4 regions of the Peribacillus sp. Aquil_B1 genome follow, and region 4 is predicted to be linked to each of the others. Evidence: riboswitches for the same ligand, from Rfam matches in the RefSeq annotation. Region 4 holds a riboswitch; each other region holds the start of a gene.
The links. Region 4 has a riboswitch for S-adenosylmethionine ahead of MPH60_RS09230 (YezD family protein). Riboswitches for the same ligand answer to the same signal wherever they lie in the genome.
Positions count from the first base shown of each region.

Region 1: another riboswitch for S-adenosylmethionine. It lies ahead of mtnW (2,3-diketo-5-methylthiopentyl-1-phosphate enolase); the one in region 4 lies ahead of MPH60_RS09230 (YezD family protein).
Region 2: another riboswitch for S-adenosylmethionine. It lies ahead of MPH60_RS16790 (methionine biosynthesis PLP-dependent protein); the one in region 4 lies ahead of MPH60_RS09230 (YezD family protein).
Region 3: another riboswitch for S-adenosylmethionine. It lies ahead of mmuP (S-methylmethionine permease); the one in region 4 lies ahead of MPH60_RS09230 (YezD family protein).

Region 1 is NZ_JAKXEE010000001.1:1,578,536-1,582,987, forward strand. Features, by position in the region: gene MPH60_RS07950 (carbon-nitrogen family hydrolase) at 1-395, opposite strand, end outside; gene MPH60_RS07955 (pyridoxal phosphate-dependent aminotransferase) at 495-1,667, shown strand; SAM riboswitch class I at 1,799-1,952, shown strand; gene mtnW (2,3-diketo-5-methylthiopentyl-1-phosphate enolase) at 2,058-3,290, shown strand; gene MPH60_RS07965 (2-hydroxy-3-keto-5-methylthiopentenyl-1-phosphate phosphatase) at 3,297-3,956, shown strand; gene MPH60_RS07970 (methylthioribulose 1-phosphate dehydratase) at 3,953-4,452, shown strand, end outside.
Region 2 is NZ_JAKXEE010000002.1:621,569-626,020, forward strand. Features, by position in the region: gene MPH60_RS16780 (hypothetical protein) at 1-49, opposite strand, end outside; gene fumC (class II fumarate hydratase) at 159-1,541, opposite strand; SAM riboswitch class I at 1,870-1,983, shown strand; gene MPH60_RS16790 (methionine biosynthesis PLP-dependent protein) at 2,070-3,182, shown strand; gene metC (cystathionine beta-lyase) at 3,179-4,360, shown strand.
Region 3 is NZ_JAKXEE010000001.1:1,728,093-1,732,544, reverse strand. Features, by position in the region: gene mmuM (homocysteine S-methyltransferase) at 1-657, opposite strand, end outside; gene mmuP (S-methylmethionine permease) at 647-2,041, opposite strand; SAM riboswitch class I at 2,125-2,227, opposite strand; gene MPH60_RS08635 (flavin reductase family protein) at 2,442-3,050, opposite strand; gene MPH60_RS08630 (alpha/beta hydrolase) at 3,068-3,676, opposite strand; gene MPH60_RS08625 (ring-cleaving dioxygenase) at 3,676-4,452, opposite strand, start outside.
Region 4 is NZ_JAKXEE010000001.1:1,866,494-1,870,945, forward strand. Features, by position in the region: gene MPH60_RS09220 (TetR/AcrR family transcriptional regulator) at 1-538, shown strand, start outside; gene ssuE (NADPH-dependent FMN reductase) at 739-1,272, shown strand; SAM riboswitch class I at 1,548-1,656, shown strand; gene MPH60_RS09230 (YezD family protein) at 1,828-1,971, shown strand; gene MPH60_RS09235 (phosphoadenylyl-sulfate reductase) at 2,155-2,859, shown strand; gene sat (sulfate adenylyltransferase) at 2,889-4,037, shown strand; gene cysC (adenylyl-sulfate kinase) at 4,080-4,452, shown strand, end outside.

The sequences.
Region 1 (4,452 bases), 290 kb from region 4:
CCATCTTTTTCTCCTGGCTTCAGGAAATGATGTTCATCCATTAACTGAAATAAGTGAAGCTTATCATATTCTTTTATGAGATTTCCCTGTTTATCGATGATTATCATGGTGTTATAGATTCCCTTGCTCGTTTTTTTCGCAATGGAACCGCCTACGATGTGAATCTCGTGTTTCCTTGCCTGTGTTTTAAGAAATTCAATCGTTTTTTCCGCCTCTTGATCAGCAATCTCATTTAACCTGCTTAAGTCGTATCCGGTTGTCCAAAGCTCTGGTAAAATGATGATATCGGGTACTGACCGTGCTGCTTTTTCCAACCATTGTTCCGCAACCTGAAAATTGATATCAGGTTGCCCGAATGCTATATCCATTTGAATACAAGCTATTTTCCACTTCATCGTTTAAAACCCCCACATGTAAAAAATGCTTTACAAGACTATGATAAACATATATCATTTGTGACTAGAATTTCAAGAAATTTCAGAGAAGGTGTATAAATGGTGCAATTCGAAAAATCCGGACAGCTTCAGGACCTGCCCAAGCAGTTTTTTGCCTCACTTGTCGCAAAAGTCAATGCCATCACGGAGCAGGGTCATGATGTCATCAATTTAGGCCAGGGAAACCCTGATCAGCCGACACCGGACCATATCGTGAAAAGTTTGCAGTCTGCCGCTGAAAAAACGATTAATCATAAATATTCGCCATTCCGGGGGCATCAATATTTAAAAGACGCTGCTGCCGTCTTTTATGAAAGTGAATACGGTGTCAAGCTGGATCCGAAAAGTGAAGTGGCGATTCTCTTCGGGGGAAAGGCAGGTCTTGTCGAACTGCCGCAATGTTTATTGAATCCGGGTGATACGATCCTTGTTCCGGATCCCGGCTATCCGGATTATCTTTCCGGTGTTGTTTTAGCCCAGGCAAAGACCGAATTCATGCCCTTGACAGAAGAAAATGATTTTCTTCCAAAATACAGTGACATACATAAAGAAGTACTTGATAAAGCCAAAATGATGTTCTTGAACTATCCGAACAATCCCACAGGTGCTTCTGCAACTGAAAGTTTCTTTGATGAGACCGTCTCTTTTGCAAAAGAGCATTCCATTTGTGTGGTCCACGACTTCGCCTATGGGGCGATAGGATTCGACGGGAAAAAACCGATAAGCTTTCTCCAGTCAGAGGGAGCGAAGGAAATAGGAATAGAAATATACACACTATCGAAAACATACAATATGGCAGGGTGGAGAGTCGGCTTCGCAGTGGGGAATAAAAGTGTCATAGAAGCTCTTGAACTATTACAAGACCATCTTTATGTGAGTCTCTTCCCGGCGATACAAGAAGCTGCGGCAAGCGCTTTGCTTGACTCGCAGACCTGTGTAGAGCAGTTAGTGCAGATGTACGAGGGGCGAAGGAATGTTTTCATTGAGGGATTGAGGGCAATCGGCTGGGATGTCAAAGCTCCTGCGGCATCATTTTTTGCCTGGCTCAAGGTACCTAAAGGTTTTACGTCCGAGACTTTTGCAGACTATTTATTAACGCATGCCCATGTTGCTGTTGCTGCAGGGAATGGATTTGGTGAATTTGGCGAAGGATACGTCAGGGTAGGGCTGCTGACTTCGGAAGAACGGCTGAAAGAGGCTGTGGAACGGATAAGTAGATTAAAAATATTTTAACCACAATGATAAATCCGATTAATTCACCCTTAAATAGTTAAAACTTATTGACAAAGTAGGAATTACCTGTCAGAATACAAAATAAATTCTTAATCTTTCGATACTTGGATGCAAATTTATATATCAGCGTTTTCTTATTTTGAGCAGGTGGAGGGACTAGCCCTATGAAGCCCAGCAACCGACCGTAATTCCATTGTAAAATGGGGCGGAATTCTTCGCCGGATTTTTCTTGAAATCCACAAGGCACGGTGCTAATTCTTGCAGCCAATGGCTGGGAGATAAGAAGATGGCTTTTTAAAGCCTCTTCTTTATGAAGGGGCTTTTGCCATTTTGAGACCATTTCAGGTTAATGACATCGAGAGTTTACTAACGTGATATAGGAGTGATCAAATGAGCGAGATAGTCGCTACTTATTTAATTCATGATTCTAAGGGAAATCATGAGAAAAAAGCAGAGAGCATTGCCTTAGGATTGACTGTCGGGACATGGACGGACCTGCCCCATTTGGTCCAGAAACAACTGGAAAAAAATAAGGGACGCGTCGTATCGGTGACACCGCTTTCTGAAGAAGAGAGGGCAAACAGCTACTTTAATCGTAAAATATACCGTTCGCTTATTAAAATTGCCTATCCGGCAAGGAATTTCTCCAATGATTTACCTGCAATCCTCACGACGGTCTTCGGCAAACTTTCATTGGACGGAGAAATAAAACTTATCGACTTGGATTTTGTCGGTGATATTCAAAAAGACTTTCCCGGGCCGCAATTTGGCATTGAAGGCATTAGGAAAAAGGTTGGCGTATTTAACCGGCCACTAGTGATGAGCATCTTTAAAGGTATATTAGGAAGAGACCTGACATTTCATAATGAGCAACTGAGGCAACAAGCATTAGGGGGTGTCGACCTAGTTAAAGACGATGAGATCCTCTTCGACCAGGAACTGACTCCATTTTTCGATAGAATAAAATCGGGAAAAAGAATATTGAATGATGTCTATGAAACCACTGGCCACCGAACTTTATATGCTGTCAATCTATCAGGGAAAACATTCGAATTATTGGATAAGGCAGAGCAAGCGGCTGATGCAGGGGCGGATGCCTTGTTGTTCAACGTTCATACATATGGTTTGGATGTATTGCAGGCCTTGAGTGAACATGATCGTATCAAGCTGCCGATCATGGCGCACCCTGCATATAGCGGGGCATTGGCAGCCTCATCATTTTATGGGGTCGGCTATCCATTATTGCTTGGTAAATTAGTAAGGTTATCAGGTGCGGATTTATCCTTGTTCCCGTCCCCTTATGGAAATGTCGCACTTGAAAAAAAGGAGACTTTGGCGATTGCTGAAGCTCTGACAAAAGATGAACTTTCATGGAAAAAAGCCTTCCCTGTTCCTTCTGCTGGCATTCATCCGGGCATGGTTCCGGACTTAATCAAGGATTTTGGAATCGATAGTGTGATTAATGCCGGAGGTGGAATTCACGGGCATCCTGATGGAGCAGAGGGCGGGGCAAAGGCTTTCCGTTCTGCTGTGGAAGCCGTACTGGCAGGAAAGGACCTATCTGAAGCGGCTGCTGAGGATGAAACACTAAAAAAAGCTCTTGTGTTATGGGGAGGCCTATAAGAAATAATGAAACCGATCATCTTTTGTGATTTTGACGGAACGATCACTAACACGGATAATATCATTTCCATCATGAAGAAATTTGCGCCTCCGGAATGGGAAGCGTTGAAAGACGGTGTCCTTCAGCAAAAAATCAGTATATCTTCAGGTGTAGGGGATATGTTTTCCCTGCTTGATAGCGGCTTGAAAGATGAAATCATCCAATATGTAAGAAAGTCGGCTGGCATTCGTCCAGGGTTTTATGAATTCGTTGAGTTTACGAAACAAGTTAACATCCCTTTATATATTGTAAGCGGGGGCATGGATTTTTTCATTGCACCGCTTTTAAATGATATCTTGCCAACAGAGTCCGTTTATTGCAACCATGCATTTTTTGATAAGGAAAAGATTTATATTGAGTGGCCACATGCTTGTGATGATCAATGTAATAATGATTGCGGTTGCTGCAAGCCATCCATTATGAGGGAAATTGCGGGTGCGGGAGATTTTACATTCGTTATTGGAGATTCAGTAACGGATTTTGAAGCTGCCAAACAGGCGGATTTTGTCATAGCCCGTGATATACTGCTTGAAAAATGCGATAGGGAAGGGATTCCACATCAAGGATTTGAAACGTTTTTTGATGTCATTGATATTTTAAAGCAGCAGGAGGTGGTTAAAGCGTGAACAATCATTCTAAGGAATGGCAGGAGCTGGCAGATATTAAAGCTGAACTGGCCGAAAGGGATTGGTTTATGGGTACTAGCGGGAACTTGTCCATTCGGGAGCCCAAAAGCCCTTATTTTTATATTACGGCAAGCGGTAAGGATAAAAGGAAGCAAACGGATTCGGACTTTTTACTGGTGGATATAAAAGGAAAACCGGTTGAAGAAACGAACCTAAGACCATCGGCCGAAACTTTACTTCATACAGTCATTTACCGAAAAACGAATGCGAACTGTGTACTCCATGTCCATACGGTTGAAAATAATGTGATTTCCGAATTGTACGGAGAAGAAGGTCAAGTTTCTTTTCGTAATCATGAAATCATTAAAGCGACCGGGCGGTGGGATGAAGATTCGGAACTTCGGATACCAATCATATATAATCATGCTGACATTCCGCTGTTATCCGATAAGTTCGAGCCACATGTCGAAGAAGACTCTGGCGCCGTGCTGATCCG
Region 2 (4,452 bases), on a different contig from region 4:
ATTTAACATGAATTTTTCTCAGACCGTTGCAAAGCGGGCATATAGACATTGTATTTCCTCCTGTTCCCGATACTTATGATTTCAGTATTTGTCGATTCCATTATTTTAACACATGGAAACACCCTCCCTAATACGAGAGGGAGGGCACTTGTATGCAATTATTTATTAACCATGTTAGCAGGATCGACCCATGCTTTGAATTCATCTTCGGTCAGGAACTCCAATTTCAACGCCGCTTCTTTTAACGTAGAGTTGTCCTTGAATGCCGTTTTGGCAATCTTGGCTGCTTTTTCATAACCGATATGCGGGTTCAATGCTGTTACCAACATAAGGGAACGCTCTACATTTTCTTTGATTTTATCTTCATTTGCAGTGATGCCCACCGCACAATTGTCGTTGAATGAATGAATGCCTTCAGTCAATAATTTGACCGTTTGCAGGAAGTTATAGATGATGACTGGTTTGAATACATTCAATTCAAAGTTACCTTGGCTTGCTGCAAAGCCAATTGTAGCATCGTTACCCACGATTTGTGTTGCAATCATGGTAAGCGCTTCACTTTGTGTTGGATTGACTTTACCTGGCATGATGGAGCTGCCCGGCTCGTTTTCCGGAATGGCTATTTCGCCGATTCCACTTCTTGGACCACTTGCAAGCCATCTGACATCGTTCGCAATTTTCATTAAATCCGCCGCCAATGCTTTCAAAGCACCGTGTGCGTAGACGATTTCGTTATGGCTAGTCAAGGCATGGAACTTATTATCAGATGTGACAAAAGGATATCCTGTATCCGCTGCAATTTGTTTGGCAGAAAGTCCCGGGAATTCTTTTTTTGTATTGATTCCGGTTCCTACAGCCGTTCCGCCTAGAGCAAGGTTCAATAATTTTTGGCTGCTTTCCTCAATCATCGCTAGATCTTTATCGAGCATCGCTTTCCAACCGGAAATTTCTTGTCCTAATGTTAATGGTGTAGCATCTTGAAGATGTGTTCGGCCAATTTTCACGACATCCCAAAATTCTTTTTCTTTTGTATCGAATGTATCACGAAGTGCTTTGATGGCAGGAACCAATTTTTCAGCGACTTCCATAAAGGCTGCAATATGCATGGCGGTCGGGAAAGTATCATTTGAGCTTTGTGCCTTGTTAACATCATCATTCGGGTGAAGGGTTTCGGATTCACCATTTTCTTTTAACCATTCATTCCCTTTGTTGGCGACCACTTCATTCACGTTCATATTACTTTGCGTGCCGCTTCCCGTTTGCCAAACTACAAGCGGGAAATGTTCATCAAGCGTACCCTCAAGGATTTCCCCGCAAATCTTGACGATGGCGTTCTTTTTAACTTCGGAAAGATCACCTAGATCATAGTTCACCTTTGCCGCAGCTTGTTTAACGTATGCAAATGCACGAACTAATTCAATCGGCATTTTTTCGTTACCGATTTTGAAATTGTTACGGCTTCTCTCAGTTTGTGCTCCCCAATATTTATCAGCAGGAACTTTCACTTCACCCATCGTATCTCGTTCGATTCTGTATTCCATGTGTTCTCCTCCTATGTTTGCACTATTCATTGAAGACCCTTTGCATATGAAATGAATAATGTCGGATTATTCTTTCTCTCCATACATTGTACAAACTTTATTATTTTAAAGCAAAAATATCCCGCTGACCCTTTCCAATTTTTCTGAAAAATCCATGTTCCCTTCATGTTTATATGAAAATTCGATTATTCTTTTTAGAGACATAAAGTGTAGACACCGCTAGGCTCCAATTGACCTGGTCATGAACATCCAAGTATCATCACTCCTAAAATGTCCTTGACAGTATTTTGTATATATAGTAAATTCAAAAGAAATTGAATAATCTAAACTCTTATCGAGAGAGGTAGAGGGAATGGCCCGATGACACCTCAGCAACCTTCATTTGTTTCAAACCAATGAAAAGGTGCTAATTCCACAAGTTTGTGAACTTGGAAGATAAGAAGAATGACTCGTCCCTACTTAATCAAAGTCTTCTTCTTAAAGAAGACTTTTTTTTATTTTATATAACTCAAAGGAGCAGTGAAAACCATGTACAAACCTGAAACTTATCTTGCTCAATTAGGAAATCGCAGCGAAACGGCGACAGGAACAGTCAATCCGCCGGTATACTTTTCAACAGCTTTTCGTCACGAAGGAATTGGCCAATCGACGGGATTCGACTACACAAGGACAGGAAACCCTACACGCCAGCTATTGGAGCGATCCATCGCCGATTTGGAAAAAGGGGACCAAGGCTATGCCTGCAGTTCAGGAATGGCCGCCATCTCCACTATTCTCGCCCTTTTTAAATCCGGGGATGCCTGGATTGTCAGCGAAGATCTTTATGGCGGTACATATCGTCTGTTAGAACAAGGTTTTAAAAAATGGGGGTTGCAGTGTGACTATGTAAACACTTGTTGTTTGGAGGATATCGAAAAAGCCATCACTCCTCACACGAAAGCCATCTTCATCGAAACTCCCACTAACCCCCTTATGCAGCAAACGGACATTAGTGCCGTTGCCGCATTGGCCAAACGATATAATTTATTGTTAATCGTTGATAACACTTTTTACACGCCTCTTATTCAACAACCCATCCTGCTTGGAGCGGATATTGTGATTCACAGTGCAACCAAGTATCTCGGTGGTCATAATGATGTGCTCGCAGGACTGATCGTTGCCAGCGGCGCTGAATTATGTGATGCCCTTGCCTTCCACCATAATGGCACTGGAGCTGTCTTGAGCCCATTTGATTCTTGGCTGTTGATGCGCGGAATGAAAACCCTGGCATTGCGGATGGAGCGTCATGAAAAGAATGCCAAGATACTTGTAGATTACTTATCGGAACATGATTGTGTCACGGATGTATTGTATCCCGGCAGAGGCGGCATGATTTCTTTCCGCATCATTGATGAATCGGCGGTCAACCCATTTTTACAATCGCTCTCATTAATTTCCTTTGCAGAAAGCCTTGGAGGGGTTGAAAGCTTCATCACTTATCCTGCCACACAAACACATGCCGATATACCGCTTGAAGTCAGAACGGCAAATGGGGTTTGTAATCGCCTGCTCCGCTTCTCCGTTGGCATCGAGGATAGCGATGATTTGATCGGTGACTTGCAGCAAGCATTCGCACATGTAAAAAGGGAGGCAATACGATGACAGGTCATGATTTTAGCTTTGAAACGAAATTACTTCATAATCAGCATAAATTCGATCCGGCAACGGGCGGTGTGAGCGTTCCCATTCAGCATGCATCGACTTTCCATCAATCCAATATCGATCAATTCGGCAAGTATGATTACAGCAGAAGCGGGAACCCAACTCGCGAAGCACTTGAAGATATCATTGCCGAACTTGAGGAAGGCACTCACGGCTTTGCCTTTTCATCAGGTATGGCGGCCATTTCAACAGCCTTCCTGCTATTGTCGGCCGGAGACCATATCGTCATTTCCGAAGATGTGTATGGCGGAACGTTCAGGATGGTCACAAGCGTATTGACCCGTTTCAATATTGAGCATACCTTCGTTGACATGACGGACCTTGAAAGCGTCAAAGCGGCCGTTCAGCCAAATACCAGGGCCATATACATCGAAACACCTTCAAATCCTTTACTTAAAGTGACCGATATTCAAGCCGTATGTGATATCGCAAAAAAAGCCGGTGCCTTAAGTTTTGTTGATAATACATTCTTGACGCCGGCATTGCAAAAACCGCTGAATCTGGGCGCGGATGTTGTCCTTCATAGCGCCACGAAGTTTTTATCCGGACATAGTGATGTGGTAGCTGGGCTTGCAGTCGTGAAAGATCCGGAATTGGCGGCAAGACTCGGTTCGCTCCAAAACTCATTTGGAGCGGTCCTTGGTGTTCAGGATGCCTGGCTTGTAATGAGAGGTTTGAAAACCTTATCAGTTAGAATGGAGCATTCACAAAAAGGGGCAGAAAAGATAGCAGCCTACTTAAAGGAGCAGCCCTTAGTGAAAAAAGTGTATTATCCCGGACTGGCCGATCATCCACAGCACGCCATCCAAAAAGGCCAGTCACTTGGTGCAGGGGCGGTCCTATCATTTGAATTGGAAAGTGAGGAAATCTTCCGTTCCTTCGTGAACACTGTCGAGCTCCCTGTTTTTGCCGTAAGCCTGGGAGCGGTCGAATCCATATTATCCTACCCGGCCAAAATGTCCCATGCTGCCATGCCTGCTGATGAAAGGGAAAAGCGCGGCATCACGAACAGTTTGCTACGCCTCTCTGTCGGACTTGAAAATCCGGACGATATCATCAAGGACTTCGATGCGGCCCTCGTCAATATTGCCAAAGGAGAAGCAATTGCTGCAAAATGAATAAAGGATGGGTGCCTTATAAATTATGGGGCACCCTTTTTCCTTGCATCATTATTAACTCTTTTCTACCCAGTCATAAAAAATGGCCATCG
Region 3 (4,452 bases), 140 kb from region 4:
AAACAATCTTGTACACTCCTCGAGTAATGTGCCGTCACTTATCGCTTTTTCATTTTTCAATGAAAAGGATATCCAAGCATACACTTCTGGATAATCCTTCAATAACGAATATAATACTTTTGCTTCTTGCAGGGAAGGAATCGTTTCAAATGCTAAAAGGTCAGCTCCTGCTTCAATCAACGCTGATATTCGTGAGCGATGAAATGCAGTTAAAGTTTCATCCGATACACCATAGTTTCCTACATACTCTGAACCATCTGCAAGATAAGCCCCATAAGGGCCAACAGATGCAGCAACCAATGGCTTAGGCCTAAGCATTTGATTTTCTTCCTTCCAAAAATTATCTCTTGCTTTTCTTGCGAGTAAAACCGTTTTACGGATTAGCTCCAAAGCCTCTTTTTCTTGTATTCCACGGAGGGCGAAACCTTCAACAGTGGCTTGGTAGCTAGCAGTAATCGCACAGTCCGCTCCAGCACGAAAGTAGTCAGAATGCACTTGATAAATCACTTCTGGATTTTCAAGTAATACACGTGCAGACCAGAGCGGGTCGTCCAAATCACATCCATGCCTCTCTAGCTCTGTAGCTAAAGCTCCGTCCAAAATCATGACTGAATGATCTCGTAAAATAGCGTCAATTGGGTTAGTTTTATTGTTCATGATCTACTCCTCTTTTCTTTATGGTTTTTGTCACATAATAACTTCCATAGCAAAACAAAATAAATGGAATGCCACAATATAGTGCAATTCGTTGTGTAGGATCAAATGCAATTCCTATGCAAGAAGCCAGGCATAGCATAAAAGAAACGATTGGCACGAGTGGATAAAATGGCGTTCGATAAGCCAAGTCATTTACTGAATTTCCTTCGTTTATATATCTTCTGCGAAATAGAAACTGTGACACGCTAATACTCATCCAAACTACCACCACGGCTAGTCCAGAAATGGATACGAGCACTATGTAAACAGTATCCGGTGCAATAATACTCGAGAACAGGGCTAAGCAGCCGCCCAACATACTGAAAAGGACTGCATTTATCGGAACTCCCCGTTTTGTCAATTTTGCAAATATTGGTGATATAGTTTCCTTATCTGCAAGTGACCAAAGCATTCTGGATGATGCATACAGTCCCGAGTTTGCAGCAGACAAAATGGCAGTTAATATGACAAAGTTCATAATATCCGCTGCATACGGCACACCAATTCGTTCAAGAACTGCCACAAAGGGGCTTTCTAATACGCCGGCATCCGAAATAGGCAATAATGCGGATAATACAACGATGGTTCCTACAAAAAAGATAATCAATCTCCATAATGTCATACGTATTGCCTTTGGTATCGTTTTTTCTGGATTCACAGTTTCTCCAGCTGCAATTCCGATTAATTCAGTTCCAGAGAATGCGAAATTCACCGCAAGCATCGTCATTAGAATGGCAAAAGCACCATTCGGAAATAAACCTTCACTTGTAAAATTGGAGAATAACGGAGCGGATTGTGAATGAATTATTGGAATAAAACCCAGCATTGCCGCTGCTCCCAAAATAATAAAAATCACAATGGCAAATACCTTTATAGACGCAAACCAGAATTCGGATTCAGCGAAAAATTTAACGGTCCACGCATTTAATGCCAAGACCAAAATGGCAAATAGCGCACTCCATATCCAGACATTGATTGATGGAAACCATCTCTGCATCAACAATCCTGCAGCCGTGAATTCCGAACCTAGTGCAACAGTCCAAGTTAGCCAATACAACCAGGCTACTGTATACCCTGTCCCAGGACCTATGTATTTAGCTGAGTAGCTATGAAACGCACCTGTCTCGGGCATATGTACTGCCAGTTCACCTAGACATAGCATGACTAGATAAACCACTAATGCCCCAATCAGATACGAAAGGATGGTGCCGAATGGGCCAGCCTGTTGAATCGTATAACCCGAACTTAAGAATAAACCTGTTCCAATCACCCCGCCAAGCGATAGCATTATTATATGCCGTGCCTGCATTTCCCTTTGAAAATCATGCTTCCTTTTGTTCTCCATGCTTACTCTCCTTTATCTTGCATCCAGAAAAAACGAAAACGCACTCTAAAAAAGAGTGCGTTACTGACAAATAAACACGTACGGTCTTATCTATCAAGGTTTCACCCCCTGGAATTAGCACAGTGTCATTGCAGACCTGTTGCTGAGGTTTCATAGGGCCAGTCCCTCCACCTCTCTGGATAAGAAATTATTTTTTTATAACTTTATCAATCTATGAAAAAATTGTCAAGTTTTGTTTCGGTTTGTAAAGAATTCCTTTAAAGTCCAAACGAACATCGCACCTTTGGCATAGATATGAACTGTTTTTGGAACAGTCGCTTACAGTATTAGATGCAGATAATGCTAACCGAAAAAAAATGACGACACCTTAAAAGGTGACGCCATTTTTCTTTCATATTCCTTAAGGTCGTTCTATGTCAAATAATTCCCCTAGTTTTGTATAAGTATGACCCGCTAATCTTGCTACAGGTTTTAGCCCATTCTGGTCAATTCGGCCATTATGGTAAATCTCCTGCTCTATATGATAGCAGACTATTTTCCCGATCAATAAATCACAACCAGGTTTATTCTTCGAACCTGCCAACGGTATCGCATGCTCCAATGTGCATTCAAAGCGTACCTTCGCTTCTTGCAATCCTGGTACCGACACCTTATCACTAACAGCCTGTGTGAAATTGGTAAGACCCAGTTCACTTTCGTCAGACGGGAGTTCCTTGGCCGTTCGATTTGCATCAGCAACATTATCTTCATCAGTGATATGAACTACGAATTCACCTGTTTGAATTGCATTTCGGGCCGTGTCCTTCGAAACTCCTTCTTTCCGTTGAACTGAAATGGAAATCATCGGAGGATTGGAACTGACTATGTTAAAAAAACTGAACGGAGCTATATTGATTGTACCGGTTTCGGACTGTGTCGTAACCAGGGCTATTGGTCTTGGTATGATGCTTCCAGTCAAAAACTTATAATTTTCCCGTTCAGTAAGGCTTTCAGGATTAACTGAAATCATCTTCATCCCTCTCATTCTTATAAAAAGTTCTTTTGAAACCATGAACTTGCTGCATCAACCTCTGAACGTGTTAACTGATGACCGTAGTGTTCCCAGTGAACATCCACCGCAGCACCAGCTTGCAGTAAAATTTGATTAAGTTCATCAGTTTCTGCGGCCGGGCAAATCGGATCGTTTTTACCTGCAGCGATGAATACAGGTATATCCGAAAGGGACGGCAAAGCAATGCCGCGTCTAGGCACCATTGGATGATGAAGAATCGCTCCTTTTAATGCCCCTTCGAAATGGAACATTAAACTTGCTGCTATGTTTGCACCATTAGAATAACCTAATGCCACCACTCTGTCACGATCGAAGTCATATTGTCCGGACGCTGATTCCAAGAAGTCATAAAGCTCCTTCGTACGGAAAATCAAATCTTCTTCATCAAAAACTCCTTCAGCCAGCCGGCGGAAATAACGGGGCATTCCGTTTTCGAGTACATTTCCCCGTACGCTGAGTACGGATGATCCCGGTGAAACCATTTCCGATAATGGCAAAAGATCCGTTTCCGTTCCGCCAGTGCCATGTAAAAGTAAAAGCAACGGTGCATCTGGATTACTTCCTTTTTGAAAAATATGCTTCATCATTTATCCTCCTCTAGTACCCTCGGCACTGCCGGCAGTAACGTTTTCTCCATGATCTCCCTTTTTTCTTCAAGCCATGGCGGCAGCATTAATTTACTTCCCATCGTTTCCTTCGTTTCATCATTAGCAAATCCAGGTGGATCTGTGGCAACTTCAAAGAGTATGCCTCCATCTTCCCTGAAATAAATGGCATCAAAGTATTGGCGGTCTTTAAAGGGAGTCACGGCATAGCCATGCTTTGCGATATGCTCCCTCCATTCTTTATGATCTTCATTGTCGCTTGCACGCCATGCAAGATGATGGACAGTTCCCACTCCGATTTTCCCATTAGGCAAAACCGTTTTTTTAACATCTATCAAATTTCCGATGTCCGATGTGGATTTGAAGCGGATGAAATCGCCCTCTTCCCCCATCTTTTGCAAACCCAGCACTTCCTCTAATAGTTCCATCGTTTTGATCGGTTTCGAAGTCAATAATACAGCACCGCCGAATCCCTTGACCGCCTTGTCAGCTGGTATACCGCCGAATGACCACTCGCTATTTTTACCCTCTTTACGCTCAACCAGTTCAAGTTGCAATCCATGTGGGTCCTGAAAGCCTAGATATTCCTCGCCAAAACGGGAAATCTTTTCAAAGTCTATGTTAAATTTACCCAAACGCGTTTCCCAGAAGCCCATTGATCCTTCCGGAACGGCATATGTTGTAATCCCCACTTGTCCGGAGCCAATTGTCCCTCGGTATGCCCCAGGCCAAGGAAAGAAAGTGATGATAGTGCC
Region 4 (4,452 bases):
TCTTTTTGCCACTAAAGGTTTTGACATGACAAGAACGAATGAAATTGCCTCTGCTTGCAATGTTTCCGAAGCTACTATTTACAAATACTTTGACAGCAAAAAAGATTTACTATTGGCTACCATTACCCCTGATGAGAAAGAGGAATCTGAAGAGGGCACTAGCCATCTATCTACGGATGATCTAGTGGAGAATCATGTTTGTACCATGATAAATAAAATTCTTGATAATAAAGAACAGTTTTCGATACTATTCAGGGAAACACAATTCGATCAAGATATTTCGAAGCAATATGTAGATCAGATCTTTAAGCCGAATGCCAGGCATATTGAAATACAGAAGAGAATAGATAGTGGTGAGATACAATATATCTCTGATATTATCCTATTTAATGTAGGGATCATTTCTTTCACATTGGCATTATCTACACATTATGAGATCCATCAGCAGAAAAAGGAGCCATATTTTACTTCTGAACGAATTAAGAGCATTGCTCAACTTTTGGTATATGGCATTCATGGAAAACAAAAACATACATAATGAAACGGTCATATTGAAGGGCATGAGCATCAAGCCGCAAATATGACCGTTTTATTTTCCTTCAGATCCGATGGAGTAAACTTGTGAATTCTTTAAACCAGAGTGTAAGATTTGACTTATATTTTTCAGACTATTACGATAAAAGCATACTGTACGAAGATTTTATCTGGAAATCATGTAATATTGGAGGGGTATATTAAATGAGTGATATCGTAATTTTATCAGGAAGTCCGGCTATTCCGTCCAGAACGGACATCTCACTAAAACATATTCAATCATTAGTCGAAAACGAAGGATTTACCACAGCTTATTACTCAATTACGGATTTCTCAGCAGATGATTTATTTCAAGGCAAATATAACAGTGAAGATATCTTAAAGCTTTCAGAGAGAATTCAAGCAGCTAGAGGAATCATTATTGGTTCACCGGTTTATAAGGCTTCTTATACAGGTGTATTGAAGGCCTTGATTGATTTGCTGCCAGAAGGTGCTTTTAAGGGCAAGCCAGTACTGCCAATCATGATTGGCGGAAGTAACAGGCATCTATTGGCGATTGACTACGCACTTAAACCATTAATTTCAATTTTAAAAGGCGAGCCGCTGCAGGGCATTTATTTTGTTGATAAAGAAATAGATAAACAGAATTCAGAAAACCCGATTAATGATTTGCATTTAATTGATCGGGTCCAGAGTCAAGTTCAAGAATTTATAGAAGCGATACAGTTAAGAAATTAATGAATTCTCCCTTCTATAAAAAGGGCTGGAATTCGAAAAATTATTATTTTAAATGATGACAGGCGCCAATAATAGGCTTGTTAATGAAAATAGACTCATTTTTTTGGAGTTTTTATCTAAAAAGACGAGTCTATTTTCGTATTTACATGAACATAAAATCATAATTGGAATAGTGTGTATAAAAATAACAGTTCATCCATAATATTAAACCAAGTTATTTTATAAGAAAACTCCATTGACAAGGATTAAATATATGTTAATATTTAAAATAATAAAACTTATCCAGAGCGACGGAGGGAATTGGCCCTTTGAAGTCCAGCAACCTGCATGATCGATGCAAGGTGCTACCTCCAACAAAATGTTGATCATTTTGGAAGATAAGGTAAAGATATTTACCTTGGGATCTTTCCATCATGGAAAGATTTTTGTTTTTTTGGAAAGTTGTAGGCAAACCATAACAATGTAAGGTTGTTTGGAATTATATAAATCTAAGAAATTCATTTAATCAGCGGTGAAAATAAGAAATTCGCGGATTTTCTTAAAGGAGGAACAGGCTTGGATAAAGAGAATCAGCTTGAAGAAATATTTGAACGACTTCAAGAAATGCTTAATTCTATGAAATATGGATCCATTACACTTATTGTCCAGGATGGTAAAATCATTCAAATGGAAAGAAATGAAAAATTAAGAATTAAATAAGGTATCTGCTGACTAGAAAAACTAGAGGCGGGTTTAACTGATATAAAGAGAGTATTGGTTAGATTCGTCTCTTTTTTTCCTAGAGTCAAACAAACTGGAGAAGATTACAACGGGTAGTGATCAATAGTTACTCTAACCTGGTACAGCAAGTTTTTAGAGGGGGCTACAAAGTTGGCTGCATTAATAAACTATGAAAATTTCAACACTGGGGATTTCCCTGTATTTCCCGAAGACAGTGAGACAAAAGGTGCTTTGGAAGTTCTGCAATGGGCGAATGACCATTATGGAAACGAACTGATTTATGCTTGCAGTTTTGGCATTGAAGGCATCGTGCTTACGGATTTATTGGCGAAGGTCAATCCTTCTGCCAAAATAGTTTTCCTTGATACAGATGTTCATTTTGAGGAAACTTATCAATTGATCGAGCAAGTGAAAAAGCGATATCCAAAGCTTTCGATCGAAATGAAGAAACCAGCCTTGACGCTTGAGGAACAAGCAGCTGAATATGGGGATGAATTATGGGTTAGAGATTCCAATAAGTGCTGTAACATCCGTAAAATCATTCCGCTTACCGATGTGCTTTCAACGGCAACAGCATGGCTTTCGGGATTGCGGAGGGAGCAATCCGAAACAAGGGCTTTGACCGAGTATATCAATAAGGATAATAAGTTCAAATCAGTTAAAATATGTCCACTCATACATTGGACATGGAAAGATGTATGGCGTTACGCCCACAAAAACGGACTTCCATATAATATCCTGCATGATAATGGATATCCGAGCATTGGATGTAAAACATGTACTGCACCAGCCTTCAATGCAGATGATTTACGCTCAGGCCGTTGGCAAGGAGCTCAAAAAACGGAATGCGGATTGCATTTATCTTAAATAAATAGAAACCATAGGGGGAAATTAGCATGACAATCAGTTTACCGCACGGAGGAACATTAATCGATCTTTGGGAACCAAATTATGATATTAGTAAAATAACAAAGTCAATCGAAATCGATGAAATTGCTTTAAGTGATCTTGAATTGATAGGCACTGGTGCCTACAGTCCGATTAATGGATTCTTTACAAAAAGTGACTATGAGACAGTGGTCAAGGATATGAGGCTTAGCAGCGGTCATGTATGGAGCATCCCGATTACGCTGCCTTTGACCGAAGAAATTGCAGAAACCCTTACTATAGGTGAAGAAGTAACCTTGACTCATGATGGTGAAACATACGGGGTTCTCTCCGTTTCCGATATTTATACTCCAGATAAGCAATTGGAAGCGACATTAGTTTATCAAACGGATGATGAGAAGCACCCTGGAGTGAAAAATTTATATAACCGCGGTGATGTATATGCCGGCGGGGAAATAAAGTTGATCAAGAGAATAGAGCGTCCGCAGTTTCAAGCTCATTATTTGGACCCAGTCGAGACAAGGAAAGCTTTTGCTGAAAAAGGCTGGGAAACGGTTGTCGGCTTCCAAACGAGGAACCCTGTTCACCGTGCACATGAATACATTCAAAAAACAGCATTGGAGATTGTCGACGGCTTATTCTTAAATCCTCTCGTAGGTGCCACTAAATCCGATGACATTCCGGCAGATGTAAGAATGGAAAGCTATAAAGTGCTTCTTGAAAAATATTATCCTAAGGACCGCGTCTCCCTTGCAGTTTTCCCCGCTGCCATGCGTTATGCAGGACCTAGAGAAGCCATTTTCCATGCGATGGTCCGTAAAAATTATGGCTGCACCCATTTTATCGTCGGACGTGATCATGCGGGTGTGGGCGATTATTATGGCACATATGATGCTCAAAAAATCTTTGGGAATTTCAACGCCGATGAGTTAGGGATCACGCTATTATTCTTTGAACATAGTTTTTACTGTAAAGCATGTGGCAATATGGCTTCCGCCAAAACTTGTCCGCATGGCAAGGAAGACCATGTCATCCTGTCTGGAACGAAGGTAAGGGAAATGCTGCGAAATGGAGAAATTCCTCCAGCTACCTTTAGCCGTAAAGAAGTCATCGAAGTGTTGATCGAAGGTCTAAAAAAGAATGAAGTTTATAACTGATAGGACATAAATTGAAGGATCACAAGAAGAGGGGGATTATTAATGAGTAAAAGTACGAATGTCACTTGGCATGAAACGTCATTGACCAAGGAGCTCCGCCGGAAGCAGAATGGCCATGAAAGCACAGTTCTATGGTTCACGGGTCTCTCGGGCTCCGGAAAATCAACGATTGCGAACGCAGTCGCTAAAGAGTTATATAATCGGAATATTCGAAGTTATGTTTTGGATGGGGATAATATCCGTCATGGTTTGAATAAAGATTTAGGTTTTTCTGAAGAGGATCGAACCGAGAATATTAGGCGGATCGGTGAGGTTTCCAAGTTATTCGTGGATAGTGGGCAGTTCGTATTGACCGCCTTCATATCACCTTTCAGGGCAGATCGGCAGATTGTCCGTGATTTACTCGAAGAAGGGG